DNA from 2 places in the Arthrobacter sp. DNA4 genome. Region 1 is predicted to be linked to the other one. Evidence: riboswitches for the same ligand, from Rfam matches in the RefSeq annotation. Region 1 holds a riboswitch; the other holds the start of a gene.

What was found. A riboswitch is a leader RNA that binds a small molecule or an ion and turns the genes downstream of it on or off. The one in region 1 is predicted to bind S-adenosylmethionine.
Region 2: it holds a riboswitch for S-adenosylmethionine, as region 1 does, so the genes downstream of both, NMQ03_RS19270 (DUF1737 domain-containing protein) here and NMQ03_RS06915 (homoserine O-acetyltransferase) in region 1, are expected to answer to the same signal.

What each region holds. Positions count from the first base shown of each region.
Region 1 covers NZ_CP101466.1:1,496,700-1,504,632, reverse strand. The annotation lists gene NMQ03_RS06925 (zinc-binding dehydrogenase) at 1-652, opposite strand, end outside; gene NMQ03_RS06920 (MFS transporter) at 656-2,038, opposite strand; gene NMQ03_RS06915 (homoserine O-acetyltransferase) at 2,218-3,333, opposite strand; SAM riboswitch class IV at 3,346-3,461, opposite strand; gene NMQ03_RS06910 (bifunctional o-acetylhomoserine/o-acetylserine sulfhydrylase) at 3,557-4,879, opposite strand; SAM riboswitch class IV at 4,924-5,038, opposite strand; gene NMQ03_RS06905 (VOC family protein) at 5,200-5,838, shown strand; gene NMQ03_RS21120 (hypothetical protein) at 6,076-6,267, shown strand; gene NMQ03_RS06900 (DUF222 domain-containing protein) at 6,290-7,783, shown strand; gene NMQ03_RS06895 (CPBP family intramembrane glutamic endopeptidase) at 7,859-7,933, opposite strand, start outside.
Region 2 covers NZ_CP101466.1:4,155,376-4,163,308, forward strand. The annotation lists gene opgC (OpgC domain-containing protein) at 1-1,836, opposite strand, end outside; SAM riboswitch class IV at 2,006-2,121, shown strand; gene NMQ03_RS19270 (DUF1737 domain-containing protein) at 2,135-2,410, shown strand; gene NMQ03_RS19275 (rhodanese-like domain-containing protein) at 2,407-2,817, shown strand; gene NMQ03_RS19280 (O-succinylhomoserine sulfhydrylase) at 2,818-4,026, shown strand; gene NMQ03_RS19285 (HNH endonuclease signature motif containing protein) at 4,273-5,694, shown strand; gene NMQ03_RS19290 (glutamate--cysteine ligase) at 5,765-6,991, opposite strand; gene NMQ03_RS19295 (UDP-N-acetylglucosamine 1-carboxyvinyltransferase) at 7,061-7,933, opposite strand, start outside.

The DNA.
Region 1 (7,933 bases):
CCATCACGGCGGAAAGGCCCACCGCTCCCAGGCCGAAGACTGCTACGGACTGGCCGGGGCCGACTCCGGCGGTGTTGAACACCGATCCCATGCCGGTGAGCACGGCGCAACCGAACATCGCCGCGACGGTGTCCGGGACGTCGTCGTCAATCACCACCACTGATTCCCGCGCTACCACAGCGTAATCAGCGAAGGCGGAAACGCCCAGGTGGTGGTTGATCCGCTCCCCCGCGGGCGTCCGCAAGAGCGCCGGACCATGGAGCAGGTCTCCGGATCCATTCACCTCAGCTGCCCGGTGGCAGAGCGCGGGCCTGCCGGAAAGGCAGGCCCGGCACTGGCCGCAGCTGGGCACGAAGACCAGAACCACATGGTCGCCCACGGACACGTCGGAGACGCCGTCGCCAACGGACACCACCCGCCCCACGGCCTCGTGTCCCAGGGCCATGGGAAGGGGCCGGACGCGCGACCCGTCCACCACGGAAAGGTCCGAATGGCACAGGCTCGAGTAGGTGATGGAAACTCCGAGCTCACCGGCGCGCGGCTCCGGCTGATCCAGCTCCTGCACCAGCAGGGGCCGGGACTCGGCGTAGCTCTGTTTGCCCTCGGCGCCGGCCGGGGCGGGAACGGTGGAATAGAGGACGGCGGCTTTCATGGCCTACTTCTTGCTGGCAGCGAGCAGGTCTGCCGTGCCCTTGGCGTCGGCCGCGTCAACGTCGTGCAGCGAGATGCCCCGGGTTTCCTTCAGGAAGAAGACCGCGACGGCGGTGATGGCACATGCGATGAGCAGGTACACCGCCACCGGGACGGAGGACTTGTACGTTCCCAGCAGGGAGGCTGCGATGATCGGCGCCAGCGAGCCCGCCACGATGGACGTCACCTGGTACCCCAGGGAGACACCGGAGTACCGCATCCGGGTGGGGAACATTTCCGCCATGATGGCGGGCTGCCCGGCATACATGAAGGCGTGGAACACCAGGCCGATCATGATGGCCGCCAGGATGATGACATCGTTCTTGGTGTCCATCATGGGGAAGGCAAAGAAACCCCAGGTGGCACCCATGATGGCGCTTACCATGTAGACGGGCTTGCGGCCGAAGCGGTCCGACAGCTTGCCCACCATGGGAACCACCGCGAAGTGGACGGCGTGCGCAAGGAGCAGCAGCAGCAGGATCCGCGTGGTGTCAGCCTGCACCACGGTCTTCAGGTAGGTGATGGAGAACGTGACCACCAGGTAGTACAGGATGTTTTCCGCGAAGCGCAGGCCCATGGCGGTGAAGACCCCGCGCGGGTAGCGCCGGAACACCTCGGCCACGCCGTAACCCTTGTGGCCCGCCTCCACCTCTTTGCGGGCCTCCAGGAAGATGGGGGCGTCGTTGACCTTGGTGCGGATGTAGTAGCCGATCAGGACGATCACGGCGGAGAGCCAGAACGCCACGCGCCAGCCCCAGCCCAGGAACGCGTCCTGCGTCAGCGTGGAGGAGAGGACGAACAGCACGGCCGTGGCCAGCAGGTTGCCGAGGGGCACTGCCGATTGCGGCCAACTGGCCCAGAAACCGCGTGACTTGCTGGGGCTGTGCTCTGCGACGAGGAGGACGGCGCCGCCCCACTCCCCGCCCACGGCAAAGCCCTGGGCGAACCGCAGGAAGACCAGCAGCGTGGGGGCCCAGTAGCCGATCTGTCCGAAGGTGGGCAGGCAGCCCATCAGGAAGGTGGAGACGCCCACCAGGATGATGCTCAGCTGCAGCAGCTGCTTGCGGCCGAACTTATCGCCGAAGTGGCCAAAGACGATGCCGCCGATGGGGCGCGCGACAAAACCGACGGCGTAGGTGAGGAAGGCGGCGATGATGCCGTCCAGTTCCGTCCCGGCGTTGGGGAAGAAGGCCTTCCCGAACACCAGGGTGGCGGCCGATGCGTAGAGGAAGAATTCATACCATTCAACGACGGTGCCGGCCATGGAAGCCGTCACCACCTTCTTAAGGCCTGAGGCCTTGACGTCGGTTTCCTCTGTGCGCCTTGCGGCGGAGCTTTCCGTACTCATGCGAACTCCTTCGGCGTCGTCGTCGACACCACGGGGACCAGTCAATGGCAGACGGGTGTGATGCACACCACGAAAGCCGGATTCGATGAGTATGGTCTGCCTGCGGTGCAACCTCAACGCCGATTAGTGCAGAAGGCATCTGCAGGAATGCACAATGCCGGTTGTCCGCCAGGCGGCGCCTAGACCAGGAAGCTGCTCCGCAGCCGGCCGCCCAACTGCCCGATCTCGGTGAGGAACCCGTCGTGCCCGATCGGCGCCTGGATGACATGGACGTCCACGTCGCCGGGCAGGGCCTGGGCCAGTTCGTGGGACTGCGACGGAAAATAGAGCCTGTCCGAGTCCACCGCGGCCACGAAGAACCGTGCCGTGGAGGTGGCCAGGGCTTCGGCCAAGGTTCCCCGCCCCCGGCATACATCGTGGCTCATCAGCGCCTCGGTCAGGGCGATATAGCTGTTGGCGTCGAAGCGCTTCACCAGCTTGTTCCCTTGGTGGTCCAGGTAGCTTTCCACCTGGTAGCGGCCGCGGGAGGCGAGAATTTCCCCCTGCAGGGGTGATTCGGGCGCCTGGGGTGCCCGGCCAAAGCGGCCTTCCAGTTCCGCGGCCGACCGGTAGGTGATGTGGGCGATGCGCCGGGCAAGTGCCAGCCCGTCTTCCGGACACGGACCGCCGTAGTAGTCCCCGCCGTTGAAGTTGGGGTCCTGCCGGATGGCCAGAGTCTGGGCCTGCGCGAAAGCAATCTGTTCGGCAGTGCTGGCGGCTCCCACGGAGATCACGGCGCAGCGCTGCACCCTCTCCGGGTACGTCACCGCCCATTCCAGGGCGCGGGCGCCGCCCATCGACCCGCCAAGGACGGCGAACCAGCTCTTGATGCCCAGCTGGTCCGCCAGCCTGGCTTCAGCAACAGTGCTGTCACGCAGCGTGACGAGGGGAAACCTGGAGCCCCAGGGCTTTCCGTCAGGCGCGGGCGATGACGGGCCAGTGGATCCGTAGCAGCCACCGACAATGTTGATGGACACCACGAAGAAGCGGTCCGTGTCCACGGGAGCGCCGGGGCTTACCAGCTGTTCCCACCAGCCTTCTTCGTCGGTGTCGCCGCGGGTCACGTGGGTGCTGCCGGTCAGCGCGTGCTCGATCAGGATGGCGTTGCTGGCGTCCGCGTTGAGCGTCCCCCAGGTTTCATAGGCCAGGGTGACATCCGGGAGGTATCCCCCGGCCTCGAGTTCCAGTCCCCCGATGGAGGCGTAACGGACAATTCCATGTTCGGGAATGGTGGTTCGGGCGACGGTAACCGTCATGGCAAGACCTCTTCTACGCGCTTGCCTGCCGTCGTCTGACCGGCAGGCCAGGTCCTCACCCGGGGCACCCCACCGCGGATGGAGGGTTGCTTACCAGCAAGCCGGGGCTGTCACTGGCACTCATGACCTGGTTCGAGTGTACGAAACACCCCCCACTCCAGGCCAAGAGTATGACTGGTTGTGACTTCCCGGCTTGCCACATGCTGCGTCCTCGTGTTTGGGGCTACTGGTTGGCGCCCTTGGCGGCCCGGAAGCCTGCCTCCAGGTCGGCGAGGATGTCGTCGATGTGCTCCAGGCCGACGGAAAGCCGGACCAGGCCCGGGTGAACGCCGGCTACAACCTGCTGCTCCGGCGAAAGCTGGCTGTGCGTGGTCGACGCCGGGTGGATGACCAGGGAGCGGACGTCGCCGATGTTGGCCACGTGGGAATGCAGCTCCAGGGCGTCGACGAAGCGCTTGCCCGCCTCTGCCCCGCCGGCCAGGTTGAAGGCCACGACGGCGCCCGTCCCCTTGGGTCCGTACTTGCGGCCACGCTCGTACCAGGGGCTGGAGGGAAGCCCCGCGTAGGCGACGGATTCGACGTCGTCCCTTGCCTCCAGCCAGCGCGCCACTTCCGTGGCGTTCGCAACGTGGCGCTCCACCCGCAGGCTTAACGTCTCCAGGCCCTGGGAAATCAGGAACGCGTTGAAGGGCGAGACGGCCGAGCCCAGGTCGCGCAGCAACTGCACCCGGGCTTTGAGGATGTAGGAGAGGTTGGCGCCGAGCGCGCCGCCTTCGCCGAGGTCGCGTGCGTAGACCAGGCCGTTGTACGTGGGGTCCGGGGTGTTGAAGCCGGGGAACCGTTCCGGATCCTTGCCGAAATCGAACTTGCCGGAATCGACGATGACACCGGCGATGGCGGAGCCGTGGCCGCCAAGGTATTTGGTGGCCGAGTGGATCACAATGTCTGCTCCCCACTCCAGCGGGCGGATCAGGTAGGGGGTTGAAAGGGTGTTGTCCACGATCAGGGGCACGCCCGCCTGGTGGGCCACCTGGGAGATGCCCTCGATGTCCAGGACGTCCTGGCGCGGGTTGGAGACCACTTCACCGAAGAAGAGCTTGGTGTTGGGCTGGACGGCATCGCGCCACTGGTCCAGGTTGTCCGGATCGGCCACGAAGGTCACCGAGATGCCGAACTTCTTCAGCGTGTGGGCGAACAGGTTGTAGGTTCCGCCGTAAAGGCTGGGGCTGGCCACGATGTGGTCTCCTGCCTCGGCGATGTTCAGGACAGCGAAGGTTTCCGCGGCCTGCCCGGAGCTCAGCAGCAGCGCGGCCAGGCCTCCTTCGAGGCTGGCAATCCGTTGCTCGACGGCGTCCTGGGTTGGGTTGCCAATGCGGGTGTAAATGGGCGCAAGTTCAGCCAGGGCAAAACGGTTGGCAGCGCTTTCAGCGCTGGGGAACACGAATGACGTGGTCTGGTAGATGGGCAGGGCGCGGGCACCCGTGGCGCTGTCCGCCGTCTGGCCTGCATGGATCTGGCGGGTTTCGAAGGACCATCCGTTGGACATCCAAATCTCCTTTGACATGGGCCCGGCATGCTCACCGGCAGTACGGGCCGCGCTTGCTCCCGGCTGTTGCCGGAGAGCCAGGTCCTCACCCGGGGCACCCCACCGCGGATGGAGGGTTGCTTACCAGCGAGCCGGGGCTTGTCGCTGGCACTCATGACCTGGGCCCAGTCTAGGAACCGGACAGCCGCTGTGGACAGCATTGTGACGAACATGGTCTTCCGGCGCCCCTGTTGGCTCCGGTACCGGGGCGCCGCGCACGACAAATGCTAGTAAGGGCACCCTTAGCTGAGAGCCGGATCACAAAGTGCCAAGATGTTCGCATGCGCATGGATCACGTCTCTTACGCCTGTGAACACGATGGCCTCGCGGCCACTACCGAACGTATTGCAACTGCCCTCGGCGTTGAGGCAGTGAAGGGTGGCGTACACCCCCGCTTCGGAACCCGAAATATGATCATTCCGCTCGCCGGGCACAAGTACCTCGAAGTTGTCGAGGTACTGGACCATCCGGCATCGGACAAGGCACCCTTCGGGCAGGCAGTGCGTGCCCGTTCCGCTGCCGGTGGCGGGTGGATGGGCTGGTGCGTCGAAGTGGACGACCTCGCCCCCTTCGAGGAACGCCTGGGCCGCGCCGCCGTGAACGGCAACCGCAAATTCCCGGACGGCCGCGAGCTGGTCTGGAAGCAGATTGGCATCCTGGGCCTCATCGCCGATCCCCAGGTCCCGTACATGCTCAAGTGGGAGGGCGATCCCTCGCTCCACCCGTCCAATGCGTACGAGAGCAACCTCAAGATGAGCTGCCTGACCATCGCCGGTTCCGCCTCGCGCGTCACCGAGTGGCTGGGTGAGCCGGTGGAGAAGCCGCTCGAGGACGTTGCGGTCGAATGGGTCGCCCCGCACGGGACGCCGGGCATCCTCTCGGTCACCTTTGAGACCGCCAACGGGGCCGTCACTATCTGACGCTCCTCCCTCCCTCCTTTCCGGCCCTGTCCGGGAGGTTCCTGGGTTGCGCCCAGGCAAGCTTCGGCCGCCATTGGGTGGTGACAACGGCGTCACCACCCAATGGCGGCCGAATTCGTTTAAGTGGCTGCCGGGTCGGGAGTCCCGGGCGGTGTCAACTAAAACGGCCAACACTTTGAATGTCAGTGCCTCGTCGGATGATGTTGCTATGGGAATCAGCGGTGGTGTTGCGGTGGCTTGGAGGGTATCCATGCCTCTGTTGCTGCCCTGGGCGCCCTGGAGAAAGAGGACGCTTTCCTGGCTTCCGGCGCTCATGTCGGTGCCGGTGATGTGTTGCAGCGGCGGTATGAGATCCGGCTGGAACGCCTGGAAGCCGCGTCCCGCCTGGAAGCACAACTTGCAGCGGTGAAAGGCATGGGACGCCGCTGAGGCAGTGGAGTTCCAGGAGGCGATGACGCCGCCGGACGCCTCAATCCAGGACCGCGCTTACGCGGACATGTCCGTGGTGGAGGAGATCGCGGGAGTCCTGACCATCAGTTCCGCGGCCGCGGGCGCTTTGGTGGAGCAGTCGCGGCGGATCTGTTCCCTGCCACCCGTCATGGACGCACTGGCCGCCGGCGTGTTGTCCTGGCAGCACGCGAAGATCATCGCCGACGAAACCGAAGGCCTCACCTCCGAGGGCGCGGCCTCTCTGGTGGCGCACTTCTTCGACCCCGATGCACCCAACCCCGCCCGCGGCGCGGCCCCCGGTGAGCTCGTCCCGTCCCGGTTCCGGGCCAAGGTCCGTAGCTGGCGGGAACGCCACCACCCTGACTCGATCGAGAAGCGCCATGCAAAGGGTGTGGCTGATCGGCGGATGGAATACACCCCCGACCGGGATGGCATGGCCTGGGTCTCGCTCTACCTCCCCGGGGACACCGCGTGCGCGATCTGGAACCGCACCACCGCCACCGCACGCGGCCTCCAAGGCCCCACCGAAGAGCGCACCCTCACCCAACTCCGCCCCGACATCGCCGCCTCCCTGCTCCTCGGCGACGGCCAGACCACACAGACCGGGAAACCCATGGAGGTCGGACAGGTCCCCACCCCGCGGGCCGATGTCCTGGTCACCGTGCCCGTGCTCTCCCTCCTCGGCCAGACCGATGAACCCGCCGTACTGGATGGTTTCGGGCCGATCCCGACGTCCATGGCACGGAAACTCGTCGCCGACGGGGCGGACTCCTTCTACCGGGTCCTCGTCGACCCCCGCGACGGGGCACCACTGGAAATCGGCCGCAAAAACTACCGGCTCACCGAAACCATCAAACGCTGGATCAGGATGCGCGACACCAAATGCACCTTCCCCGGCTGCACCAACCGCACCCCCGACAACGAAACCGACCACCTCACCGCCTGGGAACACGACGGCACCACCAACGCCAGCAACCTGGCACAGCTCTGCCCCAAGCACCACCGGCTCAAGCACCACAGCCAATGGACACCCAGCACAGCAACCGAAAACAATCCGCCCGGCTGGACCTCACCAACAGGCAGGCACTACAAACCCGACCACCAGGATGCCGACCCAACGCACTGGCCACCAGGATTTCTGCCGGTGGATGCTGTCGTGGGACAAACTGAGGCGCCAACTCCGCGCGGATCCAGGGCTGGACTTGATGACGCTGCTCGGCTTAAGGACACTGCTCGGCTTACCGGTACCGCTCAGCTGGTCACGGCGCCACCATGGCGCGGGCCGGACCTATCCGAAGATCCGTTGTGGCAAGAGTTCCTCGCGGGGATGCCGGTGTGGCCAGATCCGCCTGTCGAGGACCCGCCAGGTGACAACGTGCTGGATTGGAACGAGCTTTGCCCTGCTGATCCCCTGTGGGATGAGTTCCATGCAAGGTTCTACGACCTGCCCGCTGACTCCCAGTCGGACTGGCAGTTGCTGTTGTTGGAAATTTGACCCTGCGTGATGTTTAGGGCCACAGCACCCATACCGCCCTGGGAACATCACCGGGCCGCCGGGCCGCCTGCGCAGCTACCCCAGCCCCACGGCCTTGCCGAAGAGGCTGAAGCCAACAAAAGCCACGATATCCAGCAGCGCATGGGCGAT
Region 2 (7,933 bases), 1.9 Mb from region 1:
GCGGTTCAGCGCCGCAAGGATCAGCGGGCTGGCCAGCAGGAGCACCACGTACAGGCCCATGACGTTGAACTGCCAAGGCCCGAACTGCAGCAGCACGATAGTAAGCAGCACCTGCGGCGGCACGGGGAACTGGAACAGCGATGACATGCCGGCATAGAGGTCGTAGGTCCGGTAAGCACCACCGTGTCCCGCCCCGCCGGTCCCCTGGTCCACGAACGTGGTCAGGGCCTCGGTGTGGAAGAACGGGAGCAGGGAAAGAAGGAAGACGCCGATCAGCACGGCCAGCGCAGTCACGTACAGCTTCCCGGCACGGCGGGATGTCAGGTCCACCACCCGGCCGAAGTCCTGCTTGGCTTTGGGCCCGTACACCATGCCGACCACCAGGCCGGAGAACAGCACGAAGAGCTCCGCGCCTGACACGAAGCCCACCGCCTCCTGGGTGAGCAACTGGAACAGTGAGGCCATGCCCAGGTGGTTGACCACAACGAAGACTATGGCCAGACCGCGCAGCAGATCCACCCTCGAATCCCTGGTGGAAGGGTCCTGGTAGCTCCAGGACGTGGCGGTGTTGATCCGGCGGGGAATCTGCCACAGGGCCACCAGGAGGATGACCATGGCGGCAGCAAGGGTCCACGGGACGGCACCGGAGAGCGTATTGGCCCGCACGTAGGTGCCTGTGGACGCCACATCCGTGACAGGGCCGGTGACCATCGGTGATGCCTTCAGCCTGTCGAGCGCGGACTTGGCAACATCCGGGCTTCCCGTGAGCAGCCAGCTGATGCTTGCCACGCCGGTGTCCCGCGTGCTGGTCCGCTCGTCCCACACCACGGCGGCCGTCCCGCCGAAAGCGGGCGATGTGGCAGTGGCCACCACCTGGTCCCACCAGCCCGTCTTGATGTCCGCCTCGGGTGCCCCACCGGACGCAGGGCTGTAGAAGGCCGAGGTCTGCAGGAGGAATGGCTTTTTGCGTCCCTCGGCGTAGGTGCCGTAGAAGTTTTCGCTGCCGGATGCCGTCAGCATCTCCTGGAGTTCACCGGGACGCGGCGTGGTGTTGACGGCGGCCCCGCCGGAAGTGTCGTCGTGATAGGCGGTCAGGCCCACCCAGTCCACGGCGTCATCGCCGGGGTAATAGGGAGCATAGGCGCTGTCGCTTCCGTTCCAGGCCCCGTCCCCATTCGTATCCAGGAGGGAGAACCCCTCGCTTCCCGGCTCCGGGGCATTCCGGTTCCGTTCAAAGGGGTAGTCCTTGCCCAGGTAGGGCGCCCACACCATGGCGGCCCGGCCGCCGTCGTACTTCTTGAAGGCTGCCGCCACGGCCTGGAAGGTTTGCCGGTACGTGGCCGGCTGCTGGCCCCATGCCACCCAGCCGGTATTCATATCGGGGGCGAACCGGACCAGCAGTTGGCCTTTGAACCCCGACGCCAGGTCGCGCACTTGTGCTGCGAACGCTTCCGCCTCGGCCGTGCCGAGCTGGTCCAGGGGCACCGACGGCTTCACCGTGAGCAGGGCGTGGGCGCCTTTGGCAGCAGTCTGCTGCAGGAAGCCGTCCATGTCGTTCCGCTCCGATTCGCGGTAGGGAATGGTGATGTCATGGCCGAAGACGGCAGGGCTGGCGCCCAGCCGGTCACTGAAGCCCGCAGCCGTATCCTCACCCCACTCGAGGACCGCCCCCAGCCAGGGCTTGCCCTTGTCCGGTGCAGCAGGCGCGGCGTGCGCCGGTCCGGCCGGGACCACCAGGGCCAGGAGGGCGATGATGGCCGCGGCGAAAAAGGCTGCGATGGAACGCGGACGGTTCCGCCGGATGGCGGCGTGGTGGTGCGATACGTGTGCCCGCATGCTGACAAGGACCCCCCGGTACTCATTGCTCTGGATACGGGGCGGCGCCCCCCGGTAAGAACTTTATCGGCCCGCGGGCATTACCCGTGCCGTGTCGCGGACGGCTCAATTACGGAACATGACGACGGCGGCGATGCGGCGGGGCGCGGCAGGTGTTACGTTTTTGGGGAGTAATGAGTACCGGTGCAAAGCCCTGACTTGCCGGTCGGCAACCCTCCCTTTCGCGGCGGGGTGCCTCAGGTGAATACTCGGCATATCGACCGATTCGAGCTGCAAGCGTGAAAGAAGGAGATCCGTCGTGTCCGACGCACCCGCCCCTGACGAAAAACTGTCCTACCGCCTGATTACCGGCGCGGACAACCGTGAATTCTGTGAGCGGATCTCCGCTGCACTCGCCGACGGCTATGTCCTGCACGGCAGCCCGGCGGCAACCTTCAACGGCACCACCGTCATCGTTGCGCAGGCAATCGTCCTTCCGGCCGCCATCGCCTCAGCCGATGCCGCCGTGGCGACCGCCGTGGACCAGCTCGATGCCGAATTTGAGGGCGAGTTCGACGGCGAGGGTCACGCATGAGCTACGCCGGAGACCTGACGCCGCAGGAAGCCTGGGCCAAGCTGGAGCAGGGCGCCATCCTGGTGGACGTCCGCACCGAGGGCGAATGGGCCCACATCGGCATCCCGGACACCAAAGCCACGGACAACGATCCCCTGTTCATCCAGTGGACCTTTCCCGGCGGTATCCCCAACCCCGACTTCGTCAAGGACCTGCAGGAGCAGGCGCCGGAGGATCCCCACGCGGAACTGCTGTTCCTGTGCCGTTCCGGCCAGCGGTCCATCGCGGCCGCAACTGCCGCCACCCAGGCCGGCTTCACCGCGTACAGCGTGCTGGAGGGCTTCGAAGGCGAGCCCGACCGCTACGGCGAGCGGACCGTCAATGGCTGGAAGAACCGCGGCCTCCCCACCAACCTCGGAAAGAACTAAGTGGCCTTCAACCCAGACGCCCCCGGCTGGAACCCCGACACCCAGGCAGTCCGCGGAGGCCTGGACCGCTCCAACTTCCAGGAAACATCCGAGGCCATCTTCCTGAACTCCGGGTTCGTCTACGAATCAGCCGCGGCAGCTGAACGCGCCTTCACCGGCGAGGACGAGCGCTTTGTCTACTCCCGCTACGGCAACCCGTCCGTGGCCACCTTCCAGGAACGGCTCAGGCTGCTGGAAGGCGCCGAAGCATGCTTCGCGACGGCGTCGGGCATGTCCGCCGTGTTCACCGCGCTGGGTGCCCTGCTGGCTGCCGGTGACCGGGTGGTGGCCGCCCGGTCACTGTTCGGTTCGTGCTTTGTGATCCTGAATGAGATCCTGCCCCGTTGGGGCGTGGAAACGGTCTTCGTGGACGGGCCGGACCTGGACCAGTGGCGCGAAGCCCTGTCCAAGCCCACCACCGCCGTCTTCTTCGAGTCCCCGTCGAACCCCATGCAGGAGATCGTGGACATCGCAGCCGTCAGTGAACTGGCGCATGCGGCCGGGGCCACCGTGGTGGCGGACAACGTCTTTGCCACTCCCCTGCTGCAGCGCTGCGGGGACCTCGGCGCCGACGTGATCGTCTACTCCGGCACCAAGCACATCGACGGGCAGGGCAGGGTGATGGGTGGTGCCATCCTGGGCACCAAGGAATTCATCGACGGACCGGTGAAGCAGCTGATGCGGCACACCGGCCCCGCGCTTTCCGCTTTCAACGCCTGGGTTCTGACCAAGGGCCTGGAGACCATGGGCCTGCGCGTCAACCACTCCTCGGCGACCGCCCTTCGGCTCGCAGAATGGCTGGAGGAACAGCCGGCGGTGGGCTGGGTGAAGTACCCGCTCCTGAAGTCGCACCCGCAGTACGGGCTGGCGGCAAAGCAGATGAGTGCCGGTGGCACGGTCCTTACCTTCGAGCTCGCTCCTTCCGGCGGACGCACGGGCAAGGAAGCGGCGTTTGCGCTGCTGGACGGGCTGCGGATCATCGATATCTCCAACAACCTCGGTGATGCAAAGTCCCTGATCACGCACCCCGCCACCACTACCCACCGGGCGATGGGCCCGGAGGGGCGGGCCGCCATCGGCCTGAGTGACGGCGTGGTCCGGCTCTCGGTGGGGCTCGAGGACCCGGAGGACCTCCTCCGCGACCTGGAGCAGGCGCTGAAGCAGATCTAGCGGCGGCTGGTCCTGCCTGAGTTTCCAGCAGTATGTGGACCCTCTGGCCGGGGGAAATGCGGTATCAAAGTTCAGCTTCGAAGGCGTACGACGGCGTCACGCGCCGGAGTGTGTCACGGTCGCCCCACAGTTGCATGGGTTCCTTGCACCTGAAGTTCCCGAGCTTACCGCAGGAGGCTCATGCCACCAATACCGTAATCCGTGGCGGCCAAATACGATGTCAGTGCCTCGTTGGATGATGTCGGTATGGGAATCAGCGGTGGTGTCGGGGTGGTGCTGGCGTCAATCGATGCCTCTGTTGCCGCCCTCGATTCGCTGAACAGTGAGGACTCTTTCCTTGCTGCCGGGGCCGGTGCTTGTGCCGGTGTGGATGTGTTGCAGCGGCGGTATGAGATCCGTCTGGAACGACTGGAGCTTTTGGCTCGGCTGGAGGCGCAGCTCGCTGCGGTGAAGGCACGGGACGTCGCTGAGGGAGTGGAGTTCCAGCAAGCCGTGACCCCGCCGGACGCCTCCGTGCAGGACCGCACGTACGCGGACATGTCGGTGGTCGAGGAGATCGCCGGAGTCCTGACCATCAGCTCCGGCGCAGCAGGGGCATTGGTGGAGCAGTCACGGCGGATCTGCTCCCTGCCGCCCGTCATGAACGCCTTGGCCGCGGGCGCGATGTCGTGGCAGCACGCCCGCATCATTGCTGACGAAACCGAAGGCCTCACCTCCGGGGGCGCGGCGTCCCTGGTGACGCACTTCTTCGACCCGGCTGCGCCGAACCCGGCCCGGGGTGCCGCCCCCGGCGAACTCGTCCCGTCACGGTTCCGGGCCAAGGTCCGCGGGTGGCGGGAACGCCACCATCCGGAATCGATCGAGAAGCGCCATGCAAAGGGTGTGGCGGGTCGGCGGATGGAATACACCCCCGACCGGGATGGCATGGCCTGGATCTCCCTCTACATGCCCGGGGACACCGCGCGCACCATCTGGAACCGGACCACCGCCACCGCCCGCGGACTCCAAGGCCCCGACGAAGAGCGCACCCTCACCCAGCTCCGCCCCGACATCGCAGCATCCCTGCTGCTGGGGGCTGGAACTGCCACTGAACTCAGCGAAGTCCCTACCCCGCGGGCCGACGTCCTGGTCACCGTGCCCGTGTTCGCCCTCCTCGGAGTGACCGACGAACCCGCCGTACTGGACGGCTTCGGACCAATCCCGGCGTCCATGGCCCGCAAACTCGTCGCCGGTGGGGCGGACTCCTTCTACCGGGTCCTCGTCGACCCCCGCGACGGGGCACCACTGGAAATCGGCCGCAAAAACTACCGGCTCACCGCAGCCATCAAACGCTGGATCAGGATGCGCGACACCAAATGCACCTTCCCCGGCTGCACCAACCGCACCCCCGACAACGACACCGACCACCTGCAAGCGTGGGAACACAGCGGCACCACTGGAACCAGTAACTTGGCACAGCTCTGCCCTAAGCACCACCGGCTCAAACACCACAGCAGATGGACACCGGACCGGGCCAACAAGAATGAACCACCCGGCTGGACCTCACCCACGGGACGGCACTACAACGCCGAACACCAGGACTCAGAACCAACCCACTGGCCCCCGGGCATCCTGCCGGCACAACGAAGCCCGCTGGAACAGGTCCTTCTACAGCGCCTCGCTACCTAGCACCCGCTTCGCTGCGGCGTCTCTACGCCTGCCGTTCTACAAGTCTGCGCGCCTGGCGGCTCTTGACCCGTCAGGCCTGCCGCACGCGCAGCAGCTCAGGCGTGGCCTCAACGTCCGCAAGGTCCAGGGCATCACGCATGGTCAGGTGGACGGCCTGCCGTACCACGGCGCCGAACCCCATATCCTCCGGCGGCTGGCCCGCCATGGCCTTGTCGCGGGCGCGGCGCTGTTCAGCGGACCCTGTCCCGCGGGCGATGATGTCCTCCACCCCCTGGCGGGCCAATGCGAGCTCGCCCTGTTCGTCAAGGACGGGGGCCAGGTAATCCACCAGGGAACGCACCACATCCGCAGCCGGCGCGGGCCGGAAGTTGCCAAAGTCCAGCAGTTCGCCGCTCAACCCGGCACTGCTGGCCTGCCAGGACGCCATGCGCAGCAGGACAGTGGGGACCGGCGCAGGGTCCACATCGTCCCGCCACTCCCGGCTGGCGGATTCCACGAGTGCCCGGACCAGCACGGCGATGAGTGCGGCGTCCCCGGCACGGAGGCATACGTCCGCAACCCGCACCTCCACCGTGGGGTGGTTGCGGGAGAGCCGGGCGTCGAAATAGAGCATGCCCTCGTCGAGCATGACGCCGCTGTCCAGCAGCCGGGTTACCACCCGGCGGTAGGCAGGGTACGTTCCGTAGATGCCGGCCGGGCCGGCTGTAGGCCAGCGGTTCCAGGCCTGGGTCCGGTAGCTTTCGAAGCCGGTGGGGACGCCGTTCCAGAACGGCGAGTTCGCGCTCAGCGCCGTGAGTACCGCCAGTTTGTCGCGGATACGGTCAAGGACCGCCACCCCTTCCTCCGGCGATTCGATGAAGGTGTGGACGTGGAAACCGCAGGTGAGCTGTTCCTGGGCAGTGAGGCCAAAGCGCTCCAGCATCCTGGCATAGCGCGGGTCAGGCGTGGTGTGGCTGGGCGATGCCACCGGTGAGGTGGCCAGCGCCGCCACCCTGGCACCGTGCTTCCGGGCTGCCTGGTCGGCCAGCGCCCGGCCCGCACGGATCTGTTCCAGCAGGCCGCCGTACTCCCGGCACGGCCGGGTCTGCGTCTCGATCTGCTCAAGCTTGAGCTCGGCACTCAAGCCCATCTCGTCGTCGTAATCCGCCTGGTTGCCGGCATGGCGGCCATCCAGGCCGACGGGAAGGTCGTCTGCTGCCACGCGGTGGCTGGCGAGGAGGGCGTCGGCGAGGGCAAGCGGCTCCCCGGACTCCGGATCAACGATCAGGAGTTCTTCCTCTACGCCGAATGTACGCATACGAATATTCTGCGACAGCAGACGGGCATTGGAACCGTGGCCCGCCGTTCATGACGAAGCGTGAATGGGTCAGTCCTGGAAGTACTCCACCTTGGCGCCGATGGTGTTCAGCCGCTCCGCCAGGTCCTCGTAACCACGCTCGATCACATAGATGTTCCGCAGCTCGGACACACCCCGCGCTGCGAGCATGGCCAGCAGGAGGCAGGCGGCAGGCCGGAGCGCGGGCGGGCAGCCCACCTCCGCGGCACGCCACTTGGTGGGCCCGTTGACGTAGATCCGGTGCGGGTCCAGCAGCTGCACCTGCGCGCCGAGCCGGTTCAGCTCCGTCAGGTAGATGGCGCGGTTCTCGTACACCCAGTCGTGGATCATGGTCTGGCCGTGGGCATTCGCAGCGATGACGGCGAAGAACGGCAGGTTGTCGATGTTCAGCCCGGGGAACGGCATGGGATGGATCTTGTCCTCGGGGGCGCGCAGCTCGGACGGCTTGGTGGTCACGTCCACCAGGCGGGTGCGGCCGTTGCGCGCCATGTACTCGCCCGAAACCTCCAGCTTCTGTCCCATCTGGCCCAGCGTGGCCAGTTCGATCTCCATGAATTCGATGGGCACCCGCCGCACGGTGACCTCGGAGTTGGTCACGATGCCGGCCGTGATGAGGCTCATGGCCTCGATGGGGTCCTCGGAGGGGAAGTATTCAATCTCGGCGTCAATTTCCGGCTGCCCGGTGATCTTCAACGTGGTGGTGCCCACGCCCTCAATGGTGACGCCCAGCATCTGCAGGTAGAAGCACAGGTCCTGCACCATGTAGTTGGGGCTGGCGTTGCGGATCACGGTCGTTCCGGCGCGGTGCGCGGCGGCCATGATCGCATTTTCGGTGACGGTGTCCCCGCGTTCGGTGAGGACGAAGGAGCGGTCCCGGGTATCGGCAGGCGGCGCCTGCACGGT